Regions from separate parts of the Pseudarthrobacter sp. NPDC080039 genome, predicted to be linked through region 1. Evidence: riboswitches for the same ligand, from Rfam matches in the RefSeq annotation. Region 1 holds a riboswitch; the other holds the start of a gene.

The links. A riboswitch is a leader RNA that binds a small molecule or an ion and turns the genes downstream of it on or off. The one in region 1 is predicted to bind glycine.
Region 2: it holds a riboswitch for glycine, as region 1 does, so the genes downstream of both, AB0313_RS21460 (amino acid permease) here and gcvP (aminomethyl-transferring glycine dehydrogenase) in region 1, are expected to answer to the same signal.

Annotation. Positions count from the first base shown of each region.
Region 1 is NZ_JBFBKY010000018.1:2,743-6,212, forward strand. It holds gene gcvP (aminomethyl-transferring glycine dehydrogenase) at 1-1,749, opposite strand, end outside; glycine riboswitch at 1,941-2,038, opposite strand; gene AB0313_RS16495 (TetR/AcrR family transcriptional regulator) at 2,132-2,668, opposite strand; gene AB0313_RS16500 (MFS transporter) at 2,756-3,470, shown strand, end outside.
Region 2 is NZ_JBFBKY010000046.1:3,186-6,655, forward strand. It holds gene purU (formyltetrahydrofolate deformylase) at 1-452, opposite strand, end outside; gene AB0313_RS21460 (amino acid permease) at 488-2,017, opposite strand; glycine riboswitch at 2,158-2,255, opposite strand; glycine riboswitch at 2,530-2,629, shown strand; gene gcvP (aminomethyl-transferring glycine dehydrogenase) at 2,789-3,470, shown strand, end outside.

The sequences.
Region 1 (3,470 bases):
CTGCTGGTCGCCGCGGGAGTGGTGGTAGCCGCGGATGGCCAGCAGCCCGGCGAGCTCACCCTGGGAGCCGGCGTTGGGCTGGATGGACACCTGGTCGTAGCCGGTGATGGTGGTCAGGTCCGCCTCGAGGTCGGCGATCAGTTCGCGCCAGCCTTCGGTCTGGGAGTCCGGGGCGAACGGGTGGATGGAGGCGAACTCCGGCCAGGAGATGGCTTCCATCTCGGCCGTGGCGTTCAGCTTCATGGTGCAGGAACCCAGCGGGATCATGGTCCGGTCCAGCGCCAGGTCACGGTCGGAAAGCTTCCGGATGTAGCGCAGCAGCTGGGTTTCGGACCGGTGCGTGTTGAACACCGGGTGCTGCAGGTAGTCAGAAGAACGCTCGACGGCGGCCTCCAGCGCAAAGCCTTCACCCTCACCTGCGGTGGCGCCAAAGATGCCGGCAACCTGGGCGACGATGGCCGCCGTCGTGGTTTCATCCAGGGAGATGCCCACGGTGTCAGCGTCAACGCTGCGCAGGTTGATCCCGCGCTCCTCCGCGTCGGCAACAATCGCGGCGGCGCGTCCCGGGACACGGACAGTGACGGTGTCGAAGAAGCTCTTGTGCACCACCTCGACGCCGGCAGCTTCCAGCGACGCGGCCAGGGTGCGGGCGTGCCGGTGGGCGGTTCCGGCGATGGCCTTCAGTCCGTCCGGGCCGTGGTACACGGCGTACATGGAGGCGACGATGGCCAGCAGCGCCTGGGCGGTACAGATGTTGGACGTGGCCTTCTCGCGGCGGATGTGCTGCTCACGGGTCTGCAAAGCCAGGCGGTAGGCGGGAACACCGGCGTCGTCCTTGGACACGCCCACCAGGCGGCCGGGCAGCGACCGCTCCAGGCCCTTGCGGACCGCCATGTAGGCGGCGTGCGGGCCGCCGAAGAACAACGGCACACCAAAACGCTGGGCTGAACCGACGGCGATGTCGGCGCCCTGCTCACCCGGAGGGGTGATGAGGGTCAGTGCCAGCAGGTCCGCGGCAACGGTCACCAGTGCACCGCGGTCCTTGGCAGCCGAAATAACGCCCGACTGGTCCCAGACCCGGCCGGAAGCGCCCGGCTGCTGCAGCACTATGCCGTTGATGTCACCCTCCGGCAGCCCTTGGGACAGGTCGGCGACCTCCACCTCGAAGCCCAGCGCCTCGGCGCGGCCCTGCACGATGGCGATGGTCTGCGGGAGCACGTCAACGTCCAGGACGGTCCGGCCGTCCTTGGCATCCTTGTCCTTGTTGGCCCGGCGCATCAGGAGTACGGCCTCGGCCACGGCGGTGGCCTCGTCCAGCAGCGACGCGTTGGCAATGGGAAGGCCCACCAGGTCCTGCACCATGGTCTGGAAGTTCAGCAGGGCTTCAAGCCGGCCCTGGGAGATCTCAGGCTGGTACGGGGTGTAGGCCGTGTACCAGGCCGGGGACTCCAGGATGTTGCGGCGGATCACCGGCGGGGTCACGGTGTCGTAGTAGCCCTGGCCGATCAGCTGCACGGCGGTCTTGTTCTTCGCGGCAAGCTTCCGGAGCTCCGTAAGGACCTCCACCTCGCTGAGGGCGTCCTGCAGGCGAAGGGCTGTCTCCTGGCGGATAACTTTGGGAACAGCGGTGTCCACGAGGGAGTCGACCGTGTCGTAGCCTACGGCTTTGAGCATGGTGTCGACGTCGGCCTGGCGGCGCGCGCCGATATGGCGGTCTACGAAGGTGGTGGAGGCTGGGGTAACCGACACGAAGGAACTCCATTTACTCAGGCGGCGCAGGGTACGCCACAGCTATTCGGGTTCCTCCCCGCTCTGTATTGGACCTGAGAGTTTCCGCGGGGCCTGCCTGGACAGGACCCGCTTGCACCGTCGGTGAGCACAACAGTCTTTTCGCTCCCCAAGAGGAGGCGGGAAAACTGCCTGCTGCTTTCCAGAGGCGCCTCGCCGCGGCGGTACAGGGGCCTGCGAGATTCCTGGGGAGGATTTGCTCCTACGGCGCCTGCCTGTACTTCCGGCAGAACTCTCCCGCCGCAGATCAAAGGCTATTCATTTATGGGCTGGTAATGGCCGGTGGCGGCCCTCACAACTCTCCATTGTCCTACGCCTCGACCCCTCGCGGCAAATGCCGGGGCTACCTCCGGAGACGCTCCAAAGCGGCAAGAAGTTCCTCCACGTCAGCGGCCGCTCCCCCCTCGGGGGCCGGACCAACGGACAGCATCGCGTTGAAGTACAAGCCGTCCCCCATATAGAGCACCGCCTTTGCCAGCCCGGGCCCCACATCCGCGGCAATCTCGTCCAGCCAGCGCTGCTGGATGGCCGCGAATCGCCGCCGCGTTTCTTCATGCGCCACTTCGGCAAGCCTGGTGGCTGCCACGATCACCCTGTCGAGTGGGGTGTCGGCCCATACGGAGGAACGGATGAAGTACGCTGCCGCGCCTTCGCTGGCTGACGCCATGGCGTCGGCGTCCGCCTTGGCGAGGCCTTCCAGGCGGTCAAGCAGCACAGCGATAAGCGCTTCCTTGTTGGGAAAGTGGTAGAGCAGGCCACCCTTTGAGACCCCGGCCTTCCGGGCCACGGCGTCAAGGGTGGCTGCGCGCTCCCCCACCTCGATCAGCAGGGACTCGAAGGCGTCAAGAACCGCGTCACGGGCTACAGGCTTTCGGGGCATGGTTTCCATCATGCCTCCCACGGGCTCCGGAACCTGCAAGGCAGCAGCGGGTTTCAAACTATACCGTCCAGACGGTACAGTTATCACATGACTACTTACACCAGCGCCGTGCCGGCACAACGGAAGGGCACTACGCACCGCTCCCCGAGGCGGGACTGGCTGGCCCTCGGGCTGCTGATGTTCCCAGTCCTGCTGGTCGCGGTGGACAACACCGCCCTGACGTTCGCCCTGCCCGCCATCACCCGCGCCCTGGAACCCACGGGCGTGCAGCTCCTATGGATTGTGGACACCTACCCCCTGGTACTGGCCGGGCTGCTGGTCTCAATGGGCAGCCTTGGGGACCGCATTGGCCGGCGCCGGTTGCTGGTTACCGGGGGCGTGGGCTTTGCGGTGCTGTCAGCAGCAACGGCCTTTGCACCTACGCCCGAATGGCTGATCGCCGGCCGCGCCGCCCTGGGATTCTTCGGGGCAATGCTGATGCCGTCCACCCTGTCACTGATCCGCAATATCTTCCCCCAGCCCAACCGGCGGAGGCTGGCGGTGGCCATCTGGGCCGCAGGGTTCTCCGGCGGCGCAGCCCTGGGGCCCATCTTCGGCGGGTGGCTGGTGGAGCGGTTCTGGTGGGGCGCGGTATTCCTCGTCGCCGTACCCCTCATGATCCCCCTGCTGGCGCTGGGGCCTGCACTCATCCCGGAATCAAGGGACCCCGCGCCGGGGAAAGTGGACATGCCGAGCATCCTGCTCTCCCTGCTGGCCATGGTGCCTGCGGTGTACGGGATCAAGGCCGTTGCCACCGAAGGGC
Region 2 (3,470 bases), on a different contig from region 1:
CGGTGGAACGGGACGCCGTGCCACTCCGCAAGGCCGGCGGCATCCGGATGGTTGGAGACCACCGCGGCAATTTCCACCGGCAGGTCGCCGTCCCGGGCCCGGACCAGCAGGTCGTTCAGGCAGTGGTCGTACTTGGACACCATGACCAGGATCCGCTGACGGCGGCTGCGCGGCTCAAGCCGCCACTGCATCCCCCACTCCCCCGCAACCGGACCAAACCGCTCACGCAGCAACCCGGCGTCGGACTCTTCCCGTGAGGTGAAGTGCACTCGCATGAAGAACTCGCCGGACGCCTTGTCGCCGAACTGTTTGATATCCACGATGTAGCACTCCTGGGACAGGAGGAACCCGGCCACTGACTGGACGATGCCGAGCGAGTCCCGGCACGAGAACGTGAGAATGAACTCCGTGGCAAGGGCGGGGGCGCCACTGACGGGATAACCGGCAGCCAGAGTGCCCGGCAGGACCGCGGCAGTACCAGCCGCCGTCACTTCCTGGCCTGCTCAACCTCGCCGGCGGATGCTTCCACCGTTGCGCGGCCGGCCGCCACCTCGTCATTGCGCAACTCCGCACGGAAGACCTCAAAGCGGGCCAGGTGGGCGGGTCGGCGGCGCAGGACGGCCCATGCCACGCCCAGGATGACGAACCAGATGGGTGTCACCAACAGGGCAACGAAGGTATCCGGCTGGGTGGTCAGGGCCCACAGGACGAAGGCGAAGAACGCGTAGACAATCCACGCTGCGGGGATGCCGCCCGGCATCTTGAACTTGGACGCCGCGTGCAGGTGAGGGCGCCGGCGACGGAACGCGATGTAGCTGGCCAGGATGATCGACCAGACGAAGACGAAACAGACGGCGGACACGGTGGTCACCATTTCGAAGGCCATGCCGACATCCTGGCCGGCGTACATGAGGACGACGCCGGAGAGCAGCAGGACGCAGGACAGGAACAGTGCGTTGCTGGGCACCTTCCTGGAGGACAGTCGGCTGAAGATGCCCGGGGCGTCGCCTTCCTGGGCCAGGCCGAAGACCATGCGCGAGGTGGAGTAGATCCCGGAGTTTGCGGAGGACATGGCCGAGGTGAGGACCACCAGGTTGACCACCGTGGCCGCGGCGCCGAGGCCGGCCAGGGAGAACATTCCGATGAAGGGGCTGTGGCCCGCCGCGAACTGGGTCCATGGGGTGACGGCCATCAGAATGACCAGTGCGCCTACGTAGAAGAGCAGCACGCGGACGGGGATGGCGTTAATGGCCTTGGGCAGCGTGCGTTCCGGGTTCTTGGCCTCGGCGGCGGTGGTGCCCACCAGTTCGATGCCGACGAAGGCGAACACTGCGATCTGGAATCCGGCCACGAAGCCCATGAACTCATTGGGGAAGAACCCGCCGTGGCTCCACAGGTTGGTGAAGCTTGCCGTGCCGGCATCGCTCTGGAAACCGGTGAAGATCATGAAGAGACCCACGATGATCAGCGCAGCGATGGCAATGATCTTGATGAGGGCGAACCAGAATTCGGTCTCGCCGAAGGCCTTGACGGTGGCGAGGTTCAGCAGGAGCAGGATGGCCACAGTGGCGAGGCCCGGGATCCACAGCGGCACTGCCGGCCAGAGTTCGCGGGAGTAGCCGGCGATGGCAATGACGTCCGCGATGCCCGTGATCACCCAGCAGAACCAGTACGTCCACCCAGTGAAGAAGCCGGCCCAGGGGCCCAGGAGGTCCGCGGCGAAGTCGCTGAAGGACTTGTAGTTCAGGTTGCTCAACAGCAACTCGCCCATGGCGCGCATGACGAAGAAGAGCATGAACCCGATGATCATGTACACGAAGATCACGGACGGGCCGGCCGCGGAAATGGTCTTCCCGGAACCCATGAACAGGCCCGTACCAATCGCGCCCCCAATTGCAATGAGCTGGATGTGCCGGTTGGTGAGCTGCCGCTCCAGATGTGGCGGCTCGCTGCGGGATGCCGTGGTGGGGGCGCTGTTTGCTGGTTCGCCGTTGGACGTAGGGGGATGAATCGCCATGAGGAACTCCATCGATAAAGCGGCATTTGGGTGCCGCAAAGATTTGGTTCCTCCCCGCTCTGTAGTGAACCTGAGAGTTTCCGCAGCCCAAGCCGCTTGCACCGTCGGTGAGCCAGGAACTGGCTGCTTTCCAGAGTTGCCTGTCCGCGGCGGTACGGGGGCCTGAGAGTTTCCTGGGGAGGATTTGCTCCTACGGCGCCTGCTGAATGTACCGGCAGGGCTCTCCCGCCGCAGGTCGAAGGCGTGTTCAGTTAGGTTGCGGTCAGCGGCCGCGCCCCGCCGGGGCAACGCTGCCGCGGGCTGCTCCGAATACGCAGAGCCAGCCGGACACGGTGCTGATCACCGGATCAGTGTGGTGCTGGTCACGATCGAATGTCAAACCCCACATGTCCGCCTGCCGCAACGTAGACCCCCAACAGAGGGTCACCGGCCAGGCCGTGGTGGCAAATTTGTTTTCCCTTCAACGAACCTGTACCGTGTGAGCCGAATCACCCACATTTGAATAAGCCTTTCGAGCTGTGACGGGAGAGTCCTCCCGGCATCCACCGGGCAGGCGCCGTAGGAGCAAATCCTCCCCAGGAATCTCTCAGGCCCACGTACCGTCACGGCGAGGCGACTCTGGAAAGCAACCGGGTTCTTCCTGGTTCACCGACGGTGCAAGCGGTCCCCTGCCACCAGCAGGCTACGCGGAATCTCTCAGGTCCAATACAGAGCGGGGAGGAACCCATCCCACGCCGCGCCACCCCAGGCCGGCCAGACCTGGAGTTCCTCTTGACGATTCAATCGCTTCCAACATCGTTTGTTGACCGCCATATCGGCGCGCGCCGCCAGGCCGACGTCGACACCATGCTCAAAGCCGTGGGCTATGACAGCGTGGACGGCCTCGTTGACGTTGCCGTCCCCGCCTCCATCCGCCAGGAATCTGCCCTCCGCCTGCAGGACGCCCTCAGCGAGGTTGAAGTCCTCGCGGAGCTGCGCCGGATTGCCGGCCGGAACAAGACCGCCGTCCAGATGATTGGCCAAGGCTACTACGACACCGTCACTCCCCCGGTGATCCGCCGCAACATCCTGGAATCCCCTGCCTGGTACACCGCCTACACGCCCTACCAGCCGGAGATCTCGCAGGGCCGGCTGGAAGCGCTGCTGAACTTCCAGACCATGGTCCAGGACCTGACGGCCCTCCCCGTGGCCAATGCCTCGCTGCTGGACGAGGCTACCGCCGTGGCTGAGGCCGTGCTGCTGATGCGCCGCGCCAACAAGGACAAGAATGCCAAGGACGGCAAGACCGTCCTGGACAGCGACGTGCTGCCCCAGACCATCGCCATCGTCCAGGGCCGCGCCGAGGCGCTCGGGTTCGAGGTTGAGGTGGCCGACCTGTCCCAGGGACTCCCGGAAGGTGACATCAACGGCATCGTGCTGCAGCAGCCGGGGGTTTCCGGCCGGGTGTGGGACC